DNA from 4 places in the Pantoea agglomerans genome. Region 1 is predicted to be linked to each of the others. Evidence: riboswitches for the same ligand, from Rfam matches in the RefSeq annotation. Region 1 holds a riboswitch; each other region holds the start of a gene.

Evidence for each region. Region 1 has a riboswitch for thiamine pyrophosphate ahead of LB453_RS02430 (FAD-dependent oxidoreductase). Riboswitches for the same ligand answer to the same signal wherever they lie in the genome.
Region 2: another riboswitch for thiamine pyrophosphate. It lies ahead of thiB (thiamine ABC transporter substrate binding subunit); the one in region 1 lies ahead of LB453_RS02430 (FAD-dependent oxidoreductase).
Region 3: another riboswitch for thiamine pyrophosphate. It lies ahead of thiM (hydroxyethylthiazole kinase); the one in region 1 lies ahead of LB453_RS02430 (FAD-dependent oxidoreductase).
Region 4: another riboswitch for thiamine pyrophosphate. It lies ahead of thiC (phosphomethylpyrimidine synthase ThiC); the one in region 1 lies ahead of LB453_RS02430 (FAD-dependent oxidoreductase).

Annotation. Positions count from the first base shown of each region.
Region 1 covers NZ_CP083808.1:522,271-527,221, reverse strand. The annotation lists gene LB453_RS02435 (DMT family transporter) at 399-1,328, shown strand; TPP riboswitch at 1,370-1,489, shown strand; gene LB453_RS02430 (FAD-dependent oxidoreductase) at 1,630-2,571, shown strand; gene thiS (sulfur carrier protein ThiS) at 2,555-2,752, shown strand; gene LB453_RS02420 (thiazole synthase) at 2,756-3,514, shown strand; gene LB453_RS02415 (HesA/MoeB/ThiF family protein) at 3,527-4,495, shown strand; gene LB453_RS02410 (ABC transporter ATP-binding protein) at 4,492-4,951, shown strand, end outside.
Region 2 covers NZ_CP083809.1:3,380,041-3,384,991, reverse strand. The annotation lists gene thiP (thiamine/thiamine pyrophosphate ABC transporter permease ThiP) at 1-1,017, opposite strand, end outside; gene thiB (thiamine ABC transporter substrate binding subunit) at 993-1,979, opposite strand; TPP riboswitch at 2,025-2,117, opposite strand; gene sgrR (HTH-type transcriptional regulator SgrR) at 2,153-3,814, opposite strand; gene LB453_RS18885 (MFS transporter) at 4,064-4,951, shown strand, end outside.
Region 3 covers NZ_CP083809.1:1,355,697-1,360,647, forward strand. The annotation lists gene LB453_RS09080 (oligogalacturonate-specific porin KdgM family protein) at 1-109, shown strand, start outside; gene LB453_RS09085 (XylR family transcriptional regulator) at 218-1,402, opposite strand; gene LB453_RS09090 (hypothetical protein) at 2,015-2,395, opposite strand; gene LB453_RS09095 (hypothetical protein) at 2,395-2,613, opposite strand; TPP riboswitch at 2,747-2,843, shown strand; gene thiM (hydroxyethylthiazole kinase) at 2,878-3,672, shown strand; gene thiD (bifunctional hydroxymethylpyrimidine kinase/phosphomethylpyrimidine kinase) at 3,669-4,469, shown strand; gene LB453_RS09110 (GntR family transcriptional regulator) at 4,498-4,951, opposite strand, start outside.
Region 4 covers NZ_CP083809.1:3,779,321-3,784,271, forward strand. The annotation lists gene hemE (uroporphyrinogen decarboxylase) at 1-79, opposite strand, end outside; gene nudC (NAD(+) diphosphatase) at 121-891, opposite strand; gene rsd (sigma D regulator) at 1,044-1,553, shown strand; TPP riboswitch at 1,688-1,788, shown strand; gene thiC (phosphomethylpyrimidine synthase ThiC) at 1,875-3,803, shown strand; gene thiE (thiamine phosphate synthase) at 3,800-4,435, shown strand; gene LB453_RS20760 (PLP-dependent aminotransferase family protein) at 4,619-4,951, opposite strand, start outside.

The DNA.
Region 1 (4,951 bases):
ACCTGCGGTGACTTGAGGTTGCCAGCGAGTGCTGAGAGAGGGCAAGTGTTTAAATCCTATTAACTTCAGTTGCTTGGATATTGTTTCTGCTTTTGCGTCTGCGGAAATATATAAATTTATTCTGGCCTGGTTTTTCAGCTGCGGCCGCTTTGTCTGGCGATGGCCGCGTACGCCGCTGCGGCGAGAAATTATATTCACTCGCCCTAAGCAAACCGGTAATTAATTTTTTTTTGACGGCAGCGTGGCGCGGGTGGAAAAATCGCGCGCATATTTATGCTGCGCGTCAGGTTCATAAAGGCAGAATACGCTGTATTTACTGCGGTTTCCCGCCGCCTGCCCCGCGCCTTTGCGTTAACCTGAAGGCTCACTTTCTGCATCGGGCAAATAAGGAGCGCGACGTGAGCGCGTCGACGGGAATTTCACTTAAAATTATGGCGACCCTTAGCTCGACGCTGATGCTTGCCTGCGTAAAAGGGCTGGAGGGGGCGCTGCCGGTCGGGGAGGTGATCTTCTTCCGCTCGCTGGTAGGCGTAATACCGCTGCTGCTATGGCTGACCTTTCAGGGCGGCATTATTCAGGGAATAAAAACCCGCAATGTGAAAGGGCATATCGGGCGCGGCCTGGCGGGCACCTGCAGCATGTACCTGAGCTATCTCTCGCTGATTTATATCTCCCTGACCGACGCCACCGCCATCAACTACGCCGCGCCGCTGTTCACCGTGCTGCTTGCCGCCGTGGTGCTGCGTGAAAAGGTGCGGCTCAACCGCTGGCTGTCGGTGGTGGCCGGTTTCGCGGGGATCGTGATTATGCTTTCCGGCCACCTGTCGCTCAGCGGCCCGCCCAGGCTGACGGTGGCCAGCCTGGCCGCTTCCGTCGGCGTGCTGCTGGCGCTGCTCTCGGCGCTCTGCACGGCGGGCGCGCTGATTCAGATCCGCTATCTGAGCGGCAAGGAGAAGCCGGGCGCGATCGCCTTCTGGTTTACCGCTATGACCGGCGCCACCTCGCTGCTGACGCTGCCGTTTGGCTGGCGCTTTCCGCAGGGCGAGCAGCTGCTTCTGCTGCTGGGATGCGGCGTGTGCGGCGGACTGACGCAAATTTTGCTGACGCTGAGCATGCGCTACGCTGACGCCTCGCTGCTGGCCCCGTTCGATTACAGCTCGCTGCTCTGGTCGGTGATTATCGGCGTGATTTTCCTGGGCGCGCTGCCGGAAAAGCTCACCCTGATCGGTGCCAGCCTGGTGGCGTTCGCCGGTATCTACTCGGTTTTAAGCGAGCGGCGCCGGGTGGCGTCAGCGCGATTCACTGCCCGCAGCGAGACCGCTGATTAACACGCCGTACTTGACGTCGGGCAGGCAGTTGCCCTACAACTAATGGCCGTCGGGGGAGTCTCGCCAGAGAGACTGAGAGGCTAATAGCGCAGCGCGCGGTTTAGCGACCCTTTGAACCTGACCCAGTTGATACTGGCGTAGGAAGACTTGTATCTCATTGTTTTTACGCTTTATGAGATGCCTGCCGCGCGAGCTCGATCATTGCTCACGCTCTTTCCCTTCACGTATCACGGGTCGTCAACGTCGAGGCCAGCGTGAACCTAACTCTATTTCAAACACTTTTCTCTGTCAGGACCGCGTCATGAGCCGCTGGTCGGTACTCGGCAGCGGCGTCGCCGGGCTATGCGTCGCCACGCTGCTGGCTGAACAGGGCGAAACGCCAGAGGTAATCGTCAGCGACGAGACCCCCGCGTCGCACTGGGCAGGCGGTATGCTGGCGCCTTTTTGCGAAGGGGAGAGCGCGCCTGAACAGGTTATCGACCTGGGGCAGCGCGCCGCCGGATGGTGGGCGCAGCGGGTTGACGGCGTCGCGCATCAGGGCACGCTGGTGGTGGCGTCGCCGCGCGACGCGGCGGAGCTGACGCGCTTTGCCCGCATGACGCGGCAGCACCAGTGGGCGGATCCCGCGCAGCTTGAGCCTGAGCTGGCGGGGCGCTTTGCGCGCGGCCTGTTTTTTCCCGATGAAGCGCATCTTAATCCGCGCGACGCCCTGCGCCAGCTGCGCGCCAGCCTGGAGGCGCGCGGCGTCGCCTTTCACCGCGGTAAACCAGGCGGAACCCTTATCGACTGCCGCGGCATTCACGCCGTGGAACGTCAGCCTGAACTGCGCGCGGTGCGCGGCGAGATGCTGATCCTGCAGTGCGACGAACTTCATTTCTCCCGGCCGATCCGGCTGCTGCATCCGCGTTTTCCCTGCTATCTGGTGCCGCGCGCCGGGGGCCGCTTTATGCTCGGCGCCACTATGGTCGAGAGCGACGACGCCAGCCCGATTAGCGCCCGCGCCATGATGGAGCTGCTCAGCGCCGCCTGGAGCATCCACCCGGCGCTGGCCGAAGCGCGCATTGTCGAGAGCGGGACGGGACGGCGTCCCGCCTATCGCCATAACCTGCCCGAAGTGCGCTACCGCGACGGCGTTTTCTCCCTTAACGGCATGTACCGCCACGGTTTTTTGCTTGCGCCCGCCATGGCGCAGCAGCTTATACAACTGCTTAGTCAGGAGTCGAATGATGCAAATCGAACTTAACGGTCAGCGAGTGGAAACCGAGGCGGCGACGGTCGCCGCGCTGCTGCAGGAGCGTCAGATCGACGCCGCCTGCGTCGCCAGCGCCTATAACGGCCAGTTTTTGCCGCGCGCGCAGTATGAGAGCCAGCGGCTGGAGGCGGGGTGCCGTCTCGAAGTGCTGTCGCCGATGCAGGGAGGCTAAACCATGTTCTACGGCTTTGTTCCCCGTTCGCGTTTTCTGCTTGGCACCGCTGGCTACCCGTCGCCCGCTGTTTTGCAGCAGGCGATCTGCGCTGCGGAGGCGGAGATCATCACCGTCAGCCTGCGGCGCGAAGGCAGCCAGGGCGGCGCGTTTCGCGATCTGCTCAGCCAGCTCAACCGCCGCGTGCTCCCCAATACCGCTGGCTGCCACAGCGTGAAAGAGGCGGTGACCACGGCGTATATGGCGCGCGAACTCTTCGACACCCCCTGGATAAAGCTGGAGGTGATCGGCAACGCCGACACGCTGCAGCCCGATCCCTTCGCGCTGGTAGAGGCGGCACGCATTCTCTGCGCGGACGGCTTCCAGGTTTTTCCCTATACCACCGAGGATGTGATTGTCGGCGAAAAGCTGCTGGAGGCGGGCTGCGAAGTGCTGATGCCCTGGGGCGCGCCCATCGGCTCTGGTCAGGGGCTGCGCAATATCGAAGGGCTGCGCAGCTTCCGCGCCTGGTTCAGCGGGGTGCCGCTGGTGATTGACGCCGGTATCGGCGCGCCGAGCCAGGCGGCGCAGGCGATGGAGATGGGGTTTGACGCCATTCTGCTCAATACCGCGGTGGCGAAAGCGCAGGATCCGGCGGCGATGGCGGGCGCCTTCGCGGATGCGATCCGCGCGGGGCATCAGGCGCATCAGGCGGGCCTGATGGAGCGGCGCGATATGGCCGCCGCGTCAACGCCAGTGTTTGGTCTGGCGCAGCTCAGCTAACAGGACAAGATGATGAATCGTTATCAGCGGCAGCAGATGCTGCCGGAAATCGGCGAGGCGGGAGAGCGGCGGCTGCGCGCCGCGCGCGTGCTGGTGGTCGGCGCGGGCGGGCTGGGATCGGCGCTGCTGCCGCTGCTGGCGGGGGCGGGCGTCGGCTTTCTGCGCATCTGGGACCCTGACCGGGTGGAGCTGCACAATCTGCATCGCCAGACGCTCTACACCGAGGAGGATGTTGGCCAGCCGAAGGCGTTTTGCGCCGCGCGTGCGCTGGCCGCGCGCAACCGCGACTGCATCACCGAGGCGCAGCAGCAGGCGCTGCGCGCCAGTACCGTCGGGCAGGCGCTGTCGCAGGTGGACCTGGCGATCGACGCGGCGGACAGCTTCGCCGTGACCTATACGCTCTCCGACGCCTGCCAGCTGCGCAATATTCCGCTGATCAGCGCCTCGGTGCTGGGACGGCAGGGCTATGTCGGTGGCTTTTGCGGCACCGCGCCGGGCTATCGTGCCCTGTTTCCGCGGCTGCCCGCCTCGGCCGCCAGCTGTGCGACCGCGGGCGTTATGGGGCCAGCGGTGGCAACGCTGGGCGCGATGCAGGCGCAGATGGCGCTCAGCGTGCTGCTTGGCCTGACGCCGTCGCCGCTCGGTAGCCTGGTGAACTGCGACTTTAGCCAGTGGCACTTCCGCGCCTTTCGCTTTGACGACGCACAGGAGCCGACGCAGCCCGCCGTTCCCTTTATCGATCGCGATCTGCTGCGTGACGATGACTGTATCCTTGAGCTGCGCAGCCTGGCGGAAGCGCCGCACAGCGTGGCGGCGCAGGTCGAGCGGCTGCTGCCTGAGGCGATCGCCACATGGCAGCCGCCGGTCGGTCGGCGCGTGGTGCTGGTGTGCGCCAGCGGCATTCGGGCGGCGAAGGCGGCGGACGCGCTGGCGCAGCGCGGCGTCAGCCAGCTGGCGATTATCGCGGCGAACCAGCTATGAGCCTGACGCCGTGCGGCCCCGATATTCTCTTCGACGACGTCACCTTCGGCTGGCAGAGCAAACCCCTCTGCGCGCGCTTTAGCCTGCGGCTGCGCGGCGGCAAAACCAGCGCGCTGCTGGGCCGCAGCGGCGCGGGCAAGAGCACGCTGCTGCGACTGGCGGCGGGTCTGTCGACGCCGCAGCAGGGAGGCGTCAGCAGCTCGCTGCCGGGGGCGCTGTCGCAGCAGGTCGCCTGGATGGGGCAGCGTGACGATCTCTATCCCTGGCTGTCGGTGCGCGACAACGTCATGCTCAGCGCACGGCTCAACGGCCAGCGGCCCGACGGCAAACGCGCCGAGGCGCTGCTGGCGCAGGTTGACCTCGCCGGGCTGGGGGATGCGCGGCCCGATTCCCTCTCCGGCGGCATGCGCCAGCGCGTCGCGCTGGCGCGCACCCTCTATCAGGATCGCCCGGTGG
Region 2 (4,951 bases), on a different replicon from region 1:
GATGGCGATACGCAGCGAGGTCAGCGTCGCCTGCCATAGCGCCGGCTGCGCCAGCGCGCCGCCCGATATGCCGCGCAGCCCGTCAACCATCACCGCCAGCAGCGGCGGCAGCAGCAGTAACAGCGCCAGCGCGATAAGCAGGCCGTCGCCGATGCGTGCGCGCCGCGAATCGTGCGGGTCGCGCCAGCCCCGCAGCTGCGCGCTGCCCGCAGGTATCGCCTTGCTGAAGCGCTGGCTCAGCAGCACCAGCGTCAGGCAGAAGGCGAGCTGGATCAGCGCCAGCAGCGCGGCGCGGCCGGGATCGTAGTCGTAACTCAGCGCCTGAAAGATCGCCAGCTCAATGGTGGTGGCCTGCGGGCCGCCGCCCAGCGAGAGCACGGTGGCGAAGCTGGCGAAGCAGAGCATAAAAATCAGCGCGCCGGTAGGCAGTAGCTGGCGGCGCAGCCAGGGCCACTCCAGCAGGCGGAAAAGATGCCAGCCGCGCAGCCCGAGCTGGGCGGCGAGCTGACGCTGCTCGCCCGGAATCGTCTCCAGCGTCTGCAGCATCAGGCGCGTCGCCAGCGGCAGGTTGAAAAAGCAGTGCGCCAGCAGAATGCCCTGCAGCCCATAGGGCGAAAAGCGGTAGTCGACGCCGAACAGCTGGCAGAGCTGCGCCAGCCAGCCAACGCGGCCATAGACCGTCAGCAGGCCGAATACCGCCACCAGCACGGGCAGCACCAGCGTCATGGCGCAGAGGCGCAGCAGCAGCTGACGGCCGGGAAAACGCCGTCGGTAGAGGGCGCGCGACAGGGGTATCGCAGGCAGCAGCGACAGCAGGGCGGAGAGCAATGCCTGGGTGAAAGAGAATCGCACTACGTGGTGCAGATAGCTGTCGTGCAGCAGCGCGCGCCAGTCGCCCGTCGGCGCGCTGGCCCAGAGCGCGCCGAACGCCAGCAGCGCCACGCCGCACAGCAGCAGCGCGGCGCTGCTGCCCGGCACCATCCAGAGTGGGATTAGCGGCTGACGGCGCGTTGCCATGCGCTAATCCAGTCTGCGCGCTGCTGCGCGACTTCCTGCGGGCTAAACTGCAGCGCGGTTTGCGGCACGCTCAGGGTCTGATAGCCCGCGGGCAGATCGCTTTTTATCACCGGATACATCCAGTTGCCGGTCGGGATGGTGTTCTGGAAGGCGGGGGTCAGCATAAACTGCATAAACTGCTGCGCCAGCTTCGGCTGCTTGCTGCTGGCAAGCTGCGCGGCAACCTCGACCTGCAAATAGTGGCCTTCGGCGAACGGCGCGGCGGCGTAATTCTCTTTCTTCTCTTCGATCAGGTGATAGGCGGGCGAGGTGGTGTAGCTCAACACCAGATCGCCTTCCCCTTTCAGGAACAGGCCGTAGGCTTCACTCCAGCCCTTGGTCACGGTAACGGTTTTCTGCGCCAGCTTCTGCCAGGCCTCTGGCGCCTTGTCGCCGTAAACCTTCTGCATCCAGAGCAGCAGACCCAGACCCGGGGTGCTGGTGCGCGGATCTTCGTAGATCACGCGCCATTTTTGCGGGCTCTCCACCAGCTCTTTCAGGCTGGTGGGCGGGTTTTTAAGGCGCGTTTTGTCATAGACGAAGGCGAAGTAGCCGTAGTCGAAGGGCACGAAGGTTTGATCCTGCCAGCCGCCCGGCAGCGTCAGGTTATGGAGATCGACCCCGCTTTTAGCGAACAGGCCGGTCTGCTGCGCCGCCTGTAGCAGGTTGTTATCGAGGCCGAGCACCACGTCAGCCTTGCTGTTTTTGCCTTCCATGCGCACGCGGTTCAGCAGCGAGACGCCATCCTCCAGCGCCACATAGCGCAGCTCGCAGCCGCACTGCGCCTCAAAGGCTTTTTTCACCGCCGGGCCGGGGCCCCATTCGGCGGAAAAGGAGTCGTAGGTGTAGACGGTCAGGGCCGGTTTTGCCGCCAGCGCCGGCACGGACAGCAACATCAGCAGAGGGAGGATCTGTTTAACCACTTTGCGCTCCTGAGGGAGAATTGTTATGAGTCGCAAAGGATCTGAGCGTAGCAGCCTCTCAAATCCCTACGTCGGTATTAACCGAATCAGGTTCGACGGGTTTCTCTCAGCCTTTTGCAGGCACCCCGTTGAGAACGGCTCATTCTAGACATTTCGTCGCCAGGGGGAAAGCGTCACAGCGTCGGCGGCGCGAACCAGGCGGATTTAAAGTCGAACCAGCCGAGGGTATTCAGGCGCACGCCGCGCATGCTGCGCTGGCCTTCGAGCAGCAGCCAGTGATGAAACAGCGGATGCAGACTATCCGCATCCAGCAGCCGTTTGCTCCACTCCGCCAGCGGCAGGGTTTTGCCTCGCCAGCGCGCGGCGTCCGCTTCCCAGTCGAGCGGCAGACAGTGATGCAGCAGCGGAAGCTCGTAGAGCTGGGCGAACAGCGAATACTCCAGCGGCAGAGTGAAATTGACGCTGCCGAGCCAGATGTCGCTTTCCGCCTCGCCCTGATGCCAGGTTTCATACTCGACCGCGCGGGTAATCAGCCGCACGTTATGCTGCGCCAGCAGCGGGCGCAGCGCGCTGGCGATCCCCTCATGCTCCACGTGCTGGCTGTACCACGTCAGCGTCAGGCTCTCCAGCCCGGGCGGCTTGGTCGCCGGCGTAAGATCGCGGCGATGATGCCAGCGCGGCAGCAGGCCGTAAGCGGGATACCAGTAGCGCTGGTAGCCAGCCTCGGCATAGTTAAGCAGGGCGACGGGATTCAGCAGATGGCAGAGCCAGCGCCGGACGGCGGCATCGCGTCCCTGAGCGGAGCGCTGGTCGAACAGCAGAAAATAGCAGCCCTCTTCAAGACGGCTCTCTTCCAGTTTTTCATCCTCGGCGGCACCTTGCAGACGCACGCCGGCGTAAACCAGCTCGTCGCTAATCTCCGGCAGCACCCAGATAGAGACATCATCGATCAGGGCGCGAAAGCCAAAGTAGTCGTCAAACGCCTCGATCTTCAGCTGACTCTGCTGGTTGCGCACTACGCGATAGGGGCCGGTGCCGACCGGATGGCGGGCGAAGTCGCGCATCTGCGGCCATTCACGCGGCAGGATCATGGCGCTGACGCTGCCGAGCAGCCACGGCAGCCAGTCGTCGGGTTCGCTCAGATGGAGATCCAGCGTCCAGGGCGCGGGTGAATCAATGCGCTGAATATGGGAGAAGAGCGGCTGCGGACGCAGGCGTTCCAGGCTCGACGTCACGTCCGCCATCTCCAGCTCGCGGCCGTGATGAAAGCGGATCGCCGGGCGCAGGTAAAAACGCCAGTGCAGCGGCGAGATCGCCTGCCAGTGATGGGCGATATCCGCCTCTACTTCCCCGTTTTCCTCATTTATACGCGTCAGGCCGTTGAAGATCTGACGCGCCAGATGCGTTTCAGAACGGCGCAGCGGCGAGCCGGGCAGCAGGTTTAGCAGCGGGCGATAGTAGAGCACGCGCAGAATATGTTTACCCTGGCGAAAGCTGCGGCCGAGATGGGCGCGGATCATCTGGCGCACCTCCGCCTTGTCGCCCACCAGCTGCACCAGCTGATCGATGCGATCCTGCGCCAGCAGATCCTCAGCGCGCTGCTGCTGCAGCGCCAGGCCGGTATAACGGAAAATAAGCTGCGAGCGCTTGCCTCGTCCCGCCTCTGCCTGCCAGGTGAGCCAGCCCGCCTCCTGCATCGCGTTAAGCAGGTTACGCATATGGCGACGCGAGCAGTGCAGCTGCTCAGCCAGCTCGCTGAGCGTGACCAGCTGGCTTTCGCCCTGGCAGCTTTGCCACAGGCGGATAAACTGCTGCTTAAGGCGTGATGAGGACATAAAAGAGGAACTCCCTGTGAAAAGCGCTCAGTTTTTCCTGCCTCATATTAAGGGCAAACTGAGCGCTATTGGAAGAGCGGGAGGCATTCAATACGGAATGGCGCTCGACCACGATTCCGCTGCGGCGGGATCTTTCTGAGTAGGGTGCAATTACACCGCCAGCAGAGATTTTTCCTGCTGGCTTTTTTCTGTTGCGCTAGAATCCTCTCTCTTGTTTTCCTGCTTTTACCACCGTAAAGGGATGTCGCTATGAAGTCGCTGTTAACCCGGAAGCGCCGTATCAATCCGGTCTTTCTCGCCTTTATGGCCGCCTCTTTTATGATCGGCGTTGCCGGCGCGCTGCAGGCGCCGACGCTGAGCCTGTTTCTGACGCGAGAAGTGCAGGCGCGCCCCCTCTGGGTCGGGCTCTTTTTTACCGTTAACGCCATCGCGGGCATCCTGGTCAGCATGCTGGTGGCGAAGCGCTCTGACAGCCGCGGCGATCGCCGCACGCTGATCCTCTTTTGCTGTGCGATGGCGTTTTGCAACGCGCTGCTGTTCGCCTTTACCCGCCACTATCTGACGCTGATTACCCTGGGCGTGCTGCTCTCGGCGCTGGCCAGCGTGTCAATGCCGCAGATCTTCGCGCTGGCGCGCGAGTATGCCGATCGGTCGGCGCGCGAAGCGGTGATGTTCAGCTCGGTGATGCGCGCCCAGCTTTCGCTCGCCTGGGTCATCGGCCCGCCGCTGTCGTTTGCGCTGGCGCTTAACTTTGGCTTTGTGACGCTCTTCCTGGTGGCGGCGGCGCTGTTTCTGCTCTGCATTCTGCTGATCAAGTTCACCCTGCCGTCGGTGCCGCGCGCCGAGCCGCTGATGCAGAGCGGCGGCATGCCGTTAAGCGGCTGGCGCGACCGCGACGTGCGACTGCTGTTTATCGCCTCGGTGACGATGTGGACCTGCAACACCATGTATATCATCGATATGCCGCTCTATATCAGCGTCACGCTCGGCCTGCCGGAGAAGCTGGCGGGGCTGCTGATGGGCACGGCGGCCGGGCTGGAAATTCCGGTGATGCTGCTGGCCGGTCACTATGCGAAGCGCGTCGGCAAGCGCAACCTGATGCTGATCGCGCTGGCGGCGGGCATTCTGTTTTACGCC
Region 3 (4,951 bases), on a different replicon from region 1:
TAAATATGACCAGCACTGGACGCCTTATGTGGATGTCTCTGATTTAGGGCGGGCTAATAACGGCAAAAAAGAGTACCGTTCGCGTGTGGGTATTAAATATACCTTTTAATCCTGTGCTTCACCTGGGCTGACAATCGCTAATATTACTTCGTATCCCTGGGGTTTTGCTTTTTTAGCGCGGTTAAAAGCAGCGTCTAAACGCAAAACAAACAAGCGATTATTCATCAGCGTGATGCATATGATAGTGAGTGCGGTACTCTTTCGGCGTAACCTTGTAGGTTTTTTTAAACACCAGATAGAAGTACTGCAGCGAGGGGTAGCCCGCGATACGTGAAATATCTTTCAGAGACAGTGAGGTGTTGATCAGTAAGTTGCGGGCATTATTGATTTTTTCGTTATGGATGATGGCGTGGATCGTTAACCCGACATGCTCCTTAAAGCGCATCTCAAGGTTGGTTCTGGAAAGCCCGACAAAACTGATGACCTGCTCAACCTTGATGCCTCTGCAGGCGTTGTTACGGATATAGTGCATAGCCTGGATAACATAGGGATCCATAATCGAGCGATAGTCGCTGGAGCGACGTTCGATCAGCTTATGAGGCGGAACAACAATGCGCTGTAGCGGTATTACTCTCTGCTTCAGCAAGCGATGCAAAAGCTCAGCGGCGCGGTATCCCATTTTTTTAGAGCCGTGAACAACGGTGGAGAGTGAGATACGCGATAAATACTGAGTCAGCTCTTCATTATCAATGCCGATAATGGCGATTTTTTCCGGCACCGGAATATGCAGATTTTCGCATACCTGTAGCAGATGCCGCGCCCGGGAATCGGTGACGGCGACAATGCCGGTGCCCTCGGGCAGGGAGGCAATCCAGTTAATCAGGTGATGCTGGGCTTGCTGCCAGTTATCGATATTAATGTCGTGGCCGCGATAAATAAGTCCCTGACGGTTTTTTTGCTGTAAACAACGCGTGAATGCCTGTTCACGCTCTTTTGCCCAGCGCTTGTTGCGGCAGGCTGGAAAGCTGTAGAGGGCAAAGTGATGGATGCCTTTATTCATCAGGTGATCCAGTGCCACCCTGACCAGCCCCTCATTATCGGTGGCGACATAGTGCAGCGGGGGGAAATCATCTTTTGAGAAATAGGAGCCGCCGATGCCAACCACCGGAAGGCTCAGCTTTGTCAGCTCTTGCTCGACGGCAACATCATCACAGTCAGAGATAATACCATCCACATCCCAGTTGCCTATTTTAACAATGTTACTGCGGAAGTCATCCTCAATAAAAACATCCCACAGCGTATGTGATGAGTGAAGATATTCACCAATGCCCTCGATAATCTGCCGGTCATGCGCTTTATTGGCATTAAACAGCAGCGCAATACGGAAAGTTTTTTCACGCATGTTAATATCCCTGCTAAGCTGGCGTTGAAAGCTAATTGCATACAATTACTTTACATTAATGAGCAATTGAATAGCTGAAAGGCGGTGTAGAGCAGATCTTTTATTATCGTTGGAGCAGTGAACGTTTATAACTGATGGGCGTGCGATACTGGCTTATGGTAAAGCGTTTTTTACCCCTGTCGATTTTTTCAGAATAAATAATGAGTGTCATAGTATACCGCTCGTTTCCAGCCATTTAACTTTCGTTTCCGATACAGGGTCGGGAAATAGCATCTGCTCTGTGCATCCGCGACGCCTGGTGGCGGCGAGGCGCTGCAGTGGAAAATTCTTAACGCGCTTATCAGAGGCCGCTGTCGAGACTGTCTTTAACCAGCATAATCCATGAGAAGGGAACGGCAGGCTTAGTCTCTCTCTTCGACAAGTTCAGGACAGGTGAAAAATATTGTGCATCTAAATCAGATCCCAGGTCAAAAGTAACGCGAAGGGGCTGTTCAATGCTGCCTGCATATTTTTTCCTTACCCTCAGCTTGTTATGGGATAGCTTCTGTAAGCTGACAATAAATCACTGCAATGAGATCTAATCAAAAAATTACGCATGAATCCTTGTTGTGTTCATTCAAATAAATAGGAGGTTACGATGGTTGCGAAAAAGAATATGGCAGCTAGCAGGAATAGTGTGAATTTAACTTTTAACCATGAAGTCATTTCTTTGGGCTGATATTTAATGAAATCATAATGATCAGGGTTCATGTTTCTGACTGCGAAACTTCCTTTTTTAACAATGAGGGGGAATATAAAATAAAAATCTTTTTGTATTGATGAAAATAACCCTCCCGCCTGAGCGAGGATTATACCTGCGGGTAAATAGCCAAACTTTTTCTTAAAAGCTTCACATAGTTTATTATGCTGTTTGTTTTTTAACACAGAATAACCAATCGACATTAATCCAAACAGGATACACAAAAAGGTGCATACAGCAGGTATAAGTTTCATTATTTACCTATGACCTCATATATTGACTCACCCAGGACCTCTCCTTTACGTGATAAGTATTCTCCGCCTAAGTAGCCCCCTCCTGAACCAGGTACTACACCAGGATCACCTTCTCTGGCCTGTGGCTTACCGAACGCAATACCCAGGGCAGTCCCCGCGATTATCTTTCCTCCGCAGGTTGTTTTATCTCCTTTGCAAAGTACAACGCCTTTTGCCATAAGTCCCTCCATTGACTATGGGTATTGTGCGATGTTGATTTTAAGACCAGTTATGCAAAACGCAATACCCCACGCGGCGAGCTTGTATCCGCAACTCACTTCCCCTAATCTGCCGGGGAGTAACTTATTTTGTACTTATGACTCGGGGTGCCCTTCTTTGTGAAGGCTGAGAAATACCCGTACCACCTGATCTGGATAATGCCAGCGTAGGGAAGTCAGATGCCTGACCGCATTCGCCTTCTTGCTCGCCGGTTGGGAGTTATAATGATCCGCCAACCTCAACGCTTTTCCGACGCGCATTTCGCGCCTGTACTCGCCCGCTTCGTCCAGCGCCAGCCGCTGGTGCACTGCATGACTAACGATGTCGTACAGAACATCACCGCCAACGTTTTGCTGGCGCTTAACGCCTCGCCCGCTATGGTGATCGATCCCGATGAAGCCGCGCAGTTCGCCGTCGTGGCCGATGCCCTGCTGATCAATGTCGGCACGCTGACCCGCGATCGCCGCGACGCCATGCTGGCGGCGGCGCAGGCGGCCAACGTGGCGCAAAAACCCTGGGTGCTCGACCCGGTGGCGGTCGGTGCGCTGACTCTGCGCACGGCGTTCTGCCAGCAGCTCCTTCCGCTGCGGCCTGCCGCCGTGCGCGGCAACGCGTCTGAAATTCTCGCGCTGGCGCAGCAGGGGGGCGGTGGACGTGGCGTGGATACGCAGCATCAGGCGGAAGCGGCGCTTGAGGCGGCGCGCGAACTGGCACAGCGGCATCAGACGCTGGTGGCGGTCAGCGGCGAGGTCGATTACGTCACCGACGGCGTTGAGACGCTCAGCGTGTCCGGCGGCAGCGCGCTGATGACGCGCGTGGTCGGCACCGGCTGCGCGCTCTCCGCCGTGGTGGCCGCCTTTTGCAGCCTGCCCGGCGAACGGCTAAGCAATATCGCCAGCGCCTGCCGCGTGATGGCGCTGGCGGGGGAACGCGCCGCCGCGCAGACCGGCGCCCCCGGTAGCTTCGCCACGCTGTTTATCGACGCCCTGTGGCAGCAGGCACAGGAGGCGCGCGCATGAAGCGTATTAACGCGTTAACCATTGCCGGCACCGATCCCAGCGGCGGCGCCGGTATTCAGGCCGATCTGAAAGCCTTTTCCGCCCTCGGCGCTTACGGGACCAGCGTGATTACCGCGCTGGTGGCGCAGAACACCTGCGGCGTGCAGTCGGTGTATCGTATTGAGCCAGCCTTTGTGGGGGCGCAGCTCGATTCCGTGCTCAGCGACGTGCGCATCGACACGGCGAAAATCGGTATGCTCGCGGAAACCGCTATCGTGCAGATCGTGGCGGAGAAGCTGGAACGCGCCGCTATCCCTTTCGTGGTGCTGGATACGGTGATGGTGGCGAAAAGCGGCGATCCCTTGCTCTCGCCTGACGCCATCGCCAGCGTGCGTGAACGGCTGCTGCCGCAGGTGTCGTTAATCACCCCCAATCTGCCGGAGGCGGCGGCGCTGCTTGAGTGCGCGCCGGCGCGCAGCGAAGAGGCGATGCTGGATCAAGGCGAAGCCCTGATGGCGCTGGGCTGCCAGGCGGTGCTGATGAAAGGAGGCCACCTCAGCGACAGCGAAAGCCCGGACTGGCTGATCACCCGCGACGGCGCGGAGCGCTTTACCGCGCCGCGCGTTAATACGCGCCATACCCACGGCACCGGCTGTTCGCTCTCCGCTGCGCTGGCGGCGCTGCGCCCGCGTTATGACAGCTGGGAGTCAACGCTGCGCGAGGCGAAAGGCTGGCTGCAGCAGGCGTTACTGCAGGCCGATACGCTGGAGGTGGGCAGGGGAATTGGGCCGGTACACCATTTTCATCGCTGGTGGTAGGAAAGAGAGGGCGGCAGGCCTGCCGCCCTTACAGCGCCTCAAACCACTCGCTGTTGCGCTCGGCGATCGGCGTAATAGAGAAAATCATCTCCTGCAGATGGCGGCGCATTGCCGCTTCGGCGGCGTCGGCGTCGTGGTTCTTCAGCGCCGATAAAATCTCTTCGTGCTGCTCAATCAGGCTGTCCGGCGGTGAGACCTCGCTCAGCGTCAGAAAGCGCACGCGGTCCATCGCCGCTTTAATATTCTCCACCGTTTCCCACGCCAGCAGGCAGTTGATGCTCTCGGCAATCAGGCGGTGAAACTCATCGTCGAGGCTGAGAAAGGCCTGGCTGTCATGGCGATCGGCGGCCATCTTCTGCAGCTGAAGGTTGTGCTCCAGCGCCATCAGCGCCGCCGGCTCAATCTCCAGCGCCGCGCGCCGCACCACCGACACCTCTACCGCTTCGCGAATAAACCGACCGTCCGCGACGCGCCGCGCGGAG
Region 4 (4,951 bases), on a different replicon from region 1:
GCATCATCCATACCGGCGTGATATCGACGGGTTGACGTAACAGGGCACGCAGATAACGATCGTTCTTCAGTTCACTCATTTCAGGACTCTCTCAATTTCAGGCGCGTAGTGTAACACTTCTTACGCCTCGCCGCGGCAGATGGCGACGGTATCTTCAATTAGCCGGCGCGCCACGGTGCCCGGCGGTGGCAGCAGCGGCAGCGCGTCGTAGCGGTACCAGCCGGCGTCCAGCAGCTCTTTATTATCGATTTGCAGATCGCCGCCGTCATACTCCGCCATAAAGGCCATCATCAGCGAATGCGGGAAGGGCCAGGGCTGCGACGTAATGTAGCGCAGGTTTTTGACGCGGACGTTACTCTCTTCCATCACCTCGCGCGCGACCGCCTGCTCCAGCGTCTCGCCCACCTCGACAAAGCCCGCCAGCACGGTATAAATGCTGTTGCGATGACGCGCATGGTTCGCCAGCAATATTTCGTCGCCGCGGCGGATAGCGACGATAATGCAGGGCGCGATTTGCGGATAGTAGCGCTCGCGGCAGTGTCCGCACAGACAGGCGTTTTCATGCTTGCTCAGATGCATTTCGTGGCCGCAGTAGCCGCAGAAGCGATGCGAACGGTAAAACTCCGCCAGCTGTACGGCGCGCCCGGCGAGCTGAAACAGCCCCGGCTCTTCATCGATCAGCTGACGCACCGAAAACATATCGCGATCGCGATTTTCACACACCAGCCATACCGTTTCGCCTTGCCACTCGCCAACCGCCTGCGCTCTGCTTCCGGCCAGCTTAAACGCAGCGGCGCTGCCGTGAGGCAGATCGCCCTGCGGCAACCAAAGTTTCTGTTCATGGCTGACAATCCACCATCCAGCGTCTACGCTTGAGATCTCATGTTGCATCTAATCGTCATCCTTAGCGTCCTATCGATACGCTGAAGTCCTGATGTTAAGTGTGTAGACAAACAACTATACCCTAAATCGTCCAGCTTGCAGGCGGCACCACGCCAGCCACAGCGCGACGGGAAGGGAACTTTCTTTACATGGAGTCAGATATGCTTAACCAGTTAAACGTCCTGACCGAGCGCGTAGGTGGCAGCAACGAACTGGTAGATACGTGGCTGGACGCCCGTCGCCAGCTACTTGTTTCTTATTACCATCTGGTTGGGCTGAAGCCGAACAAAGATGCGCTCACCACCTTAGACGAGCAGGCGCTCGACAATTTTTGTCACGGCCTGGTCGACTATCTTTCCGCTGGCCACTTCAGCATTTACGAGCGCATCATTAATGAGATGGAAGGCGACAGCCCGATGATTGCCGCCGCGCAGGTCTATCCGCCGCTGGAGGCCAACACCGAGCGCCTGATGCAGCTTTATGACGGCCATCTGCAGCAGTCGATCGACGATGATAACTGCGTCGATTTTCAGCTGGCGCTGTCGGAAGTCGGCGAAGTGCTGGAAGCGCGCTTTACCCTGGAAGACAAGTTAATTCAGCTCGCCTGGGACAACAGCCTGGTGCGCGCGCCGGTAGCCAACGACAGCACGCAGCTGTCGCGTCCGGCTTAAGGTTAGCCAATTGTAAATCGCTTGTTATTCTGAACCAGCCCTTCTATGCTGAACGGGTTTTCGGTTCTCTCGTCGAAAACCCGTTTTGTTTTTTGTGCCATGTGCACGGGCGTTTTGCGTGTAAAGCGTAAAACGAAATCTTGTCGGAGTGCCCGCAAGGGCTGAGACCGTTAATTCGGGATCCGCGGAACCTGATCAGGTTAGAACCTGCGAAGGGAACAAGAGTAAATATCATCAGTACGCTGGCGTTTTTGCCTGCCGTCTCTGTTACTCCTTCCGAACTCCGGACAAGCAACGTTCCCCCTCAACAGGAAAATTGCTATGTCTACGACCAAAACCAACCGACGTGAACAGCGCGCTCAGGCGCAGGCCTTTATTGAGGCGCTTCAGAGCGGCGTCGCTTTCCCCAACTCGAAACGTATCTGGATCCAGGGCAGCCGCGACGATATTCGCGTGCCGATGCGTGAGATCCAGCTTAGCCCGACGCTGCTCGGCGGCGATAAAGATCGTCCACGCTATGAAGAGAATGAGGCCGTGCCGGTCTATGATACCGCCGGCCCCTACGGCGATCCCGAGGCGGTTATCGACGTGCAGCGCGGGCTGGCGAAGCTGCGCGCCGACTGGATTGCCGCGCGCGACGACAGCGACGTTCTGACGCACACCAGTTCGCGCTATACCCAGCAGCGGCTGGCCGACGACGGGCTCGACCATCTGCGCTTCGAGCGGCTGCCGCAGCCGCGGCGTGCAAAGGCGGGACGGCGCGTCACCCAACTTCATTACGCGCGTCAGGGCATCATCACGCCGGAAATGGAGTTTATCGCCCTGCGCGAGAACATGGGTCGCGAACGCATCCGCAGCGAAGTGCTGCGCCAGCAGCATGAGGGCTACGGCTTTGGCGCGCAGCTGCCGGAAAATATTACCCCTGAGTTCGTGCGCCAGGAGGTGGCCGCCGGACGCGCCATCATTCCCGCCAACATCAACCATCCCGAATCGGAGCCGATGATTATCGGCCGCAACTTTCTGGTCAAGGTCAACGCCAATATCGGCAACTCAGCGGTCACCTCTTCCATCGAAGAAGAGGTAGAGAAACTGGTCTGGTCGACGCGCTGGGGCGCCGATACCGTGATGGATCTCTCTACCGGCCGCTATATCCATGAGACGCGCGAGTGGATCCTGCGCAACAGCCCGGTCCCCATCGGCACTGTCCCTGTTTACCAGGCGCTGGAGAAGGTCAACGGCGTTGCGGAAAATCTCGACTGGGAGGTCTTCCGCGACACGCTGCTGGAGCAGGCGGAGCAAGGCGTCGACTACTTCACTATCCACGCCGGCGTGCTGCTGCGCTATGTGCCGATGACGGCAAAGCGGCTCACCGGCATCGTCTCGCGCGGCGGGTCGATTATGGCTAAATGGTGTCTGTCGCATCATCGGGAGAGTTTTCTCTACGAACACTTTCGCGAGATTTGTGAAATCTGCGCCGCCTATGACGTCGCTCTGTCGCTCGGCGACGGCCTGCGTCCCGGCTCGATTCAGGACGCCAACGACGAGGCGCAGTTCGCTGAGCTGCACACGCTGGGGGAGCTGACGAAGATCGCCTGGGAGTATGACGTGCAGGTGATGATCGAAGGCCCCGGCCATATCCCGATGCAGATGATCCGCCGCAATATGACCGAGCAGCTGGAGCACTGCCACGAAGCGCCATTCTATACGCTCGGCCCGCTGACGACCGATATCGCCCCCGGCTACGATCATTTTACCTCCGGCATCGGCGCCGCCATGATCGGCTGGTTCGGCTGCGCCATGCTCTGCTACGTAACGCCCAAAGAGCACCTCGGCCTGCCGAATAAAGAGGACGTTAAGCAGGGGCTGATTACCTATAAGATCGCCGCCCACGCGGCGGATCTGGCGAAGGGGCACCCCGGCGCGCAGATCCGCGATAACGCCATGTCCAAGGCGCGCTTTGAATTCCGCTGGGAGGATCAGTTTAACCTGGCGCTCGATCCCCACACCGCGCGCGCCTATCACGACGAAACCCTGCCGCAGGAGTCAGGCAAAGTCGCGCACTTCTGCTCGATGTGCGGGCCGAAATTCTGTTCGATGAAAATCAGCCAGGAGGTGCGCGACTATGCTGCCAGTCAGCAAGGCGAGGCGCAGCCGATCGCAATCGGCATGCAGCAGATGTCTGAAACCTTTCGCCGCCGCGGCGGCGAGCTTTATCACTCAGCCGACGCGCTGAACGAGGAGAAGCTGTGAACGCCCCCTTTCCCACCACCGCGCCGCGCTTAGGGCTCTACCCCGTCGTCGACAGCGTGGAATGGATTGCGCGACTGCTGGAGGCCGGCGTGCGCACGATCCAGCTGCGCATTAAAGATCAGCAGGACGAGGCGGTTGAGCCTGCGGTTGCAGAGGCGATTGCGCTCGGCAAGCGTTACAACGCCCGTCTGTTTATCAACGACTACTGGCGGCTGGCGATTAAGCATCGCGCCTACGGCGTGCATCTGGGCCAGGAGGATCTGGATGTCGCAAATCTTAACGCCATTCGTGAGGCGGGGTTGCGGCTGGGCCTGTCGACCCATGACGACCACGAGCTGGATCGCGCGCTGGCGATACGCCCTTCCTATATCGCGCTGGGGCATATTTTTCCTACCCAGACCAAAGCGATGCCGTCGGCGCCGCAGGGGCTGATCGAGCTTCAGCGGCATATTGCGCGGCTTGAAGGCATCTCCACCGTGGCGATTGGCGGCATTAGCCTGGCGCGCGCGCCGGCAGTGCTGGCGACCGGCGTCGGCAGCATCGCCGTCGTCAGCGCCATTACCCAGGCACCGGACTGGCGCGCCGCGACCCAGGCGCTGCTTGCGCTGGCGGAACCGCCGCCGGGTTTATAACGCGGAACGCGCCGCGCAAAACGGGGCAACATCCCGCAACGCCGGTAAAAAGCGTGGAAAACGGCGCGCAGCGACAGACTTTCTCGCTCGCGCCGTTTTTCTGCCGCGCTACAGTGGCTTTCGCCGGGTATTCCGCCCGGCCAGGGCCGGGACCTCCCCTTCACCCACTCCGGCCCTGCCTCACTATTTCGTCAGGAGGGTTTCATGCTGCAGGGAGTCTGGAGAGTGTTCGCTCGCGCAGGCGGCTATCGCGCGCTCGACGGCCTGGCCTACTTTTTCCAGCGCCTTTTCGACATGCTCATCCGGCGTTACCGCAAAGCTCAATCGCAGGCAGTTGCGATATTTTCCCGACGCGGAGAACAGCGATCCAACCGCAATCTGAATATGCGAATCGCGCAGCTCGCGATTAAGCCGCACGGCGTCAAACGCTTCCGGCAGTTCGACCCACATCATAAAGCCGCCCTGCGGACGCGACACGCAGATGCCGCAGGGAAAATAGTGGCGCACCCAGCAGCT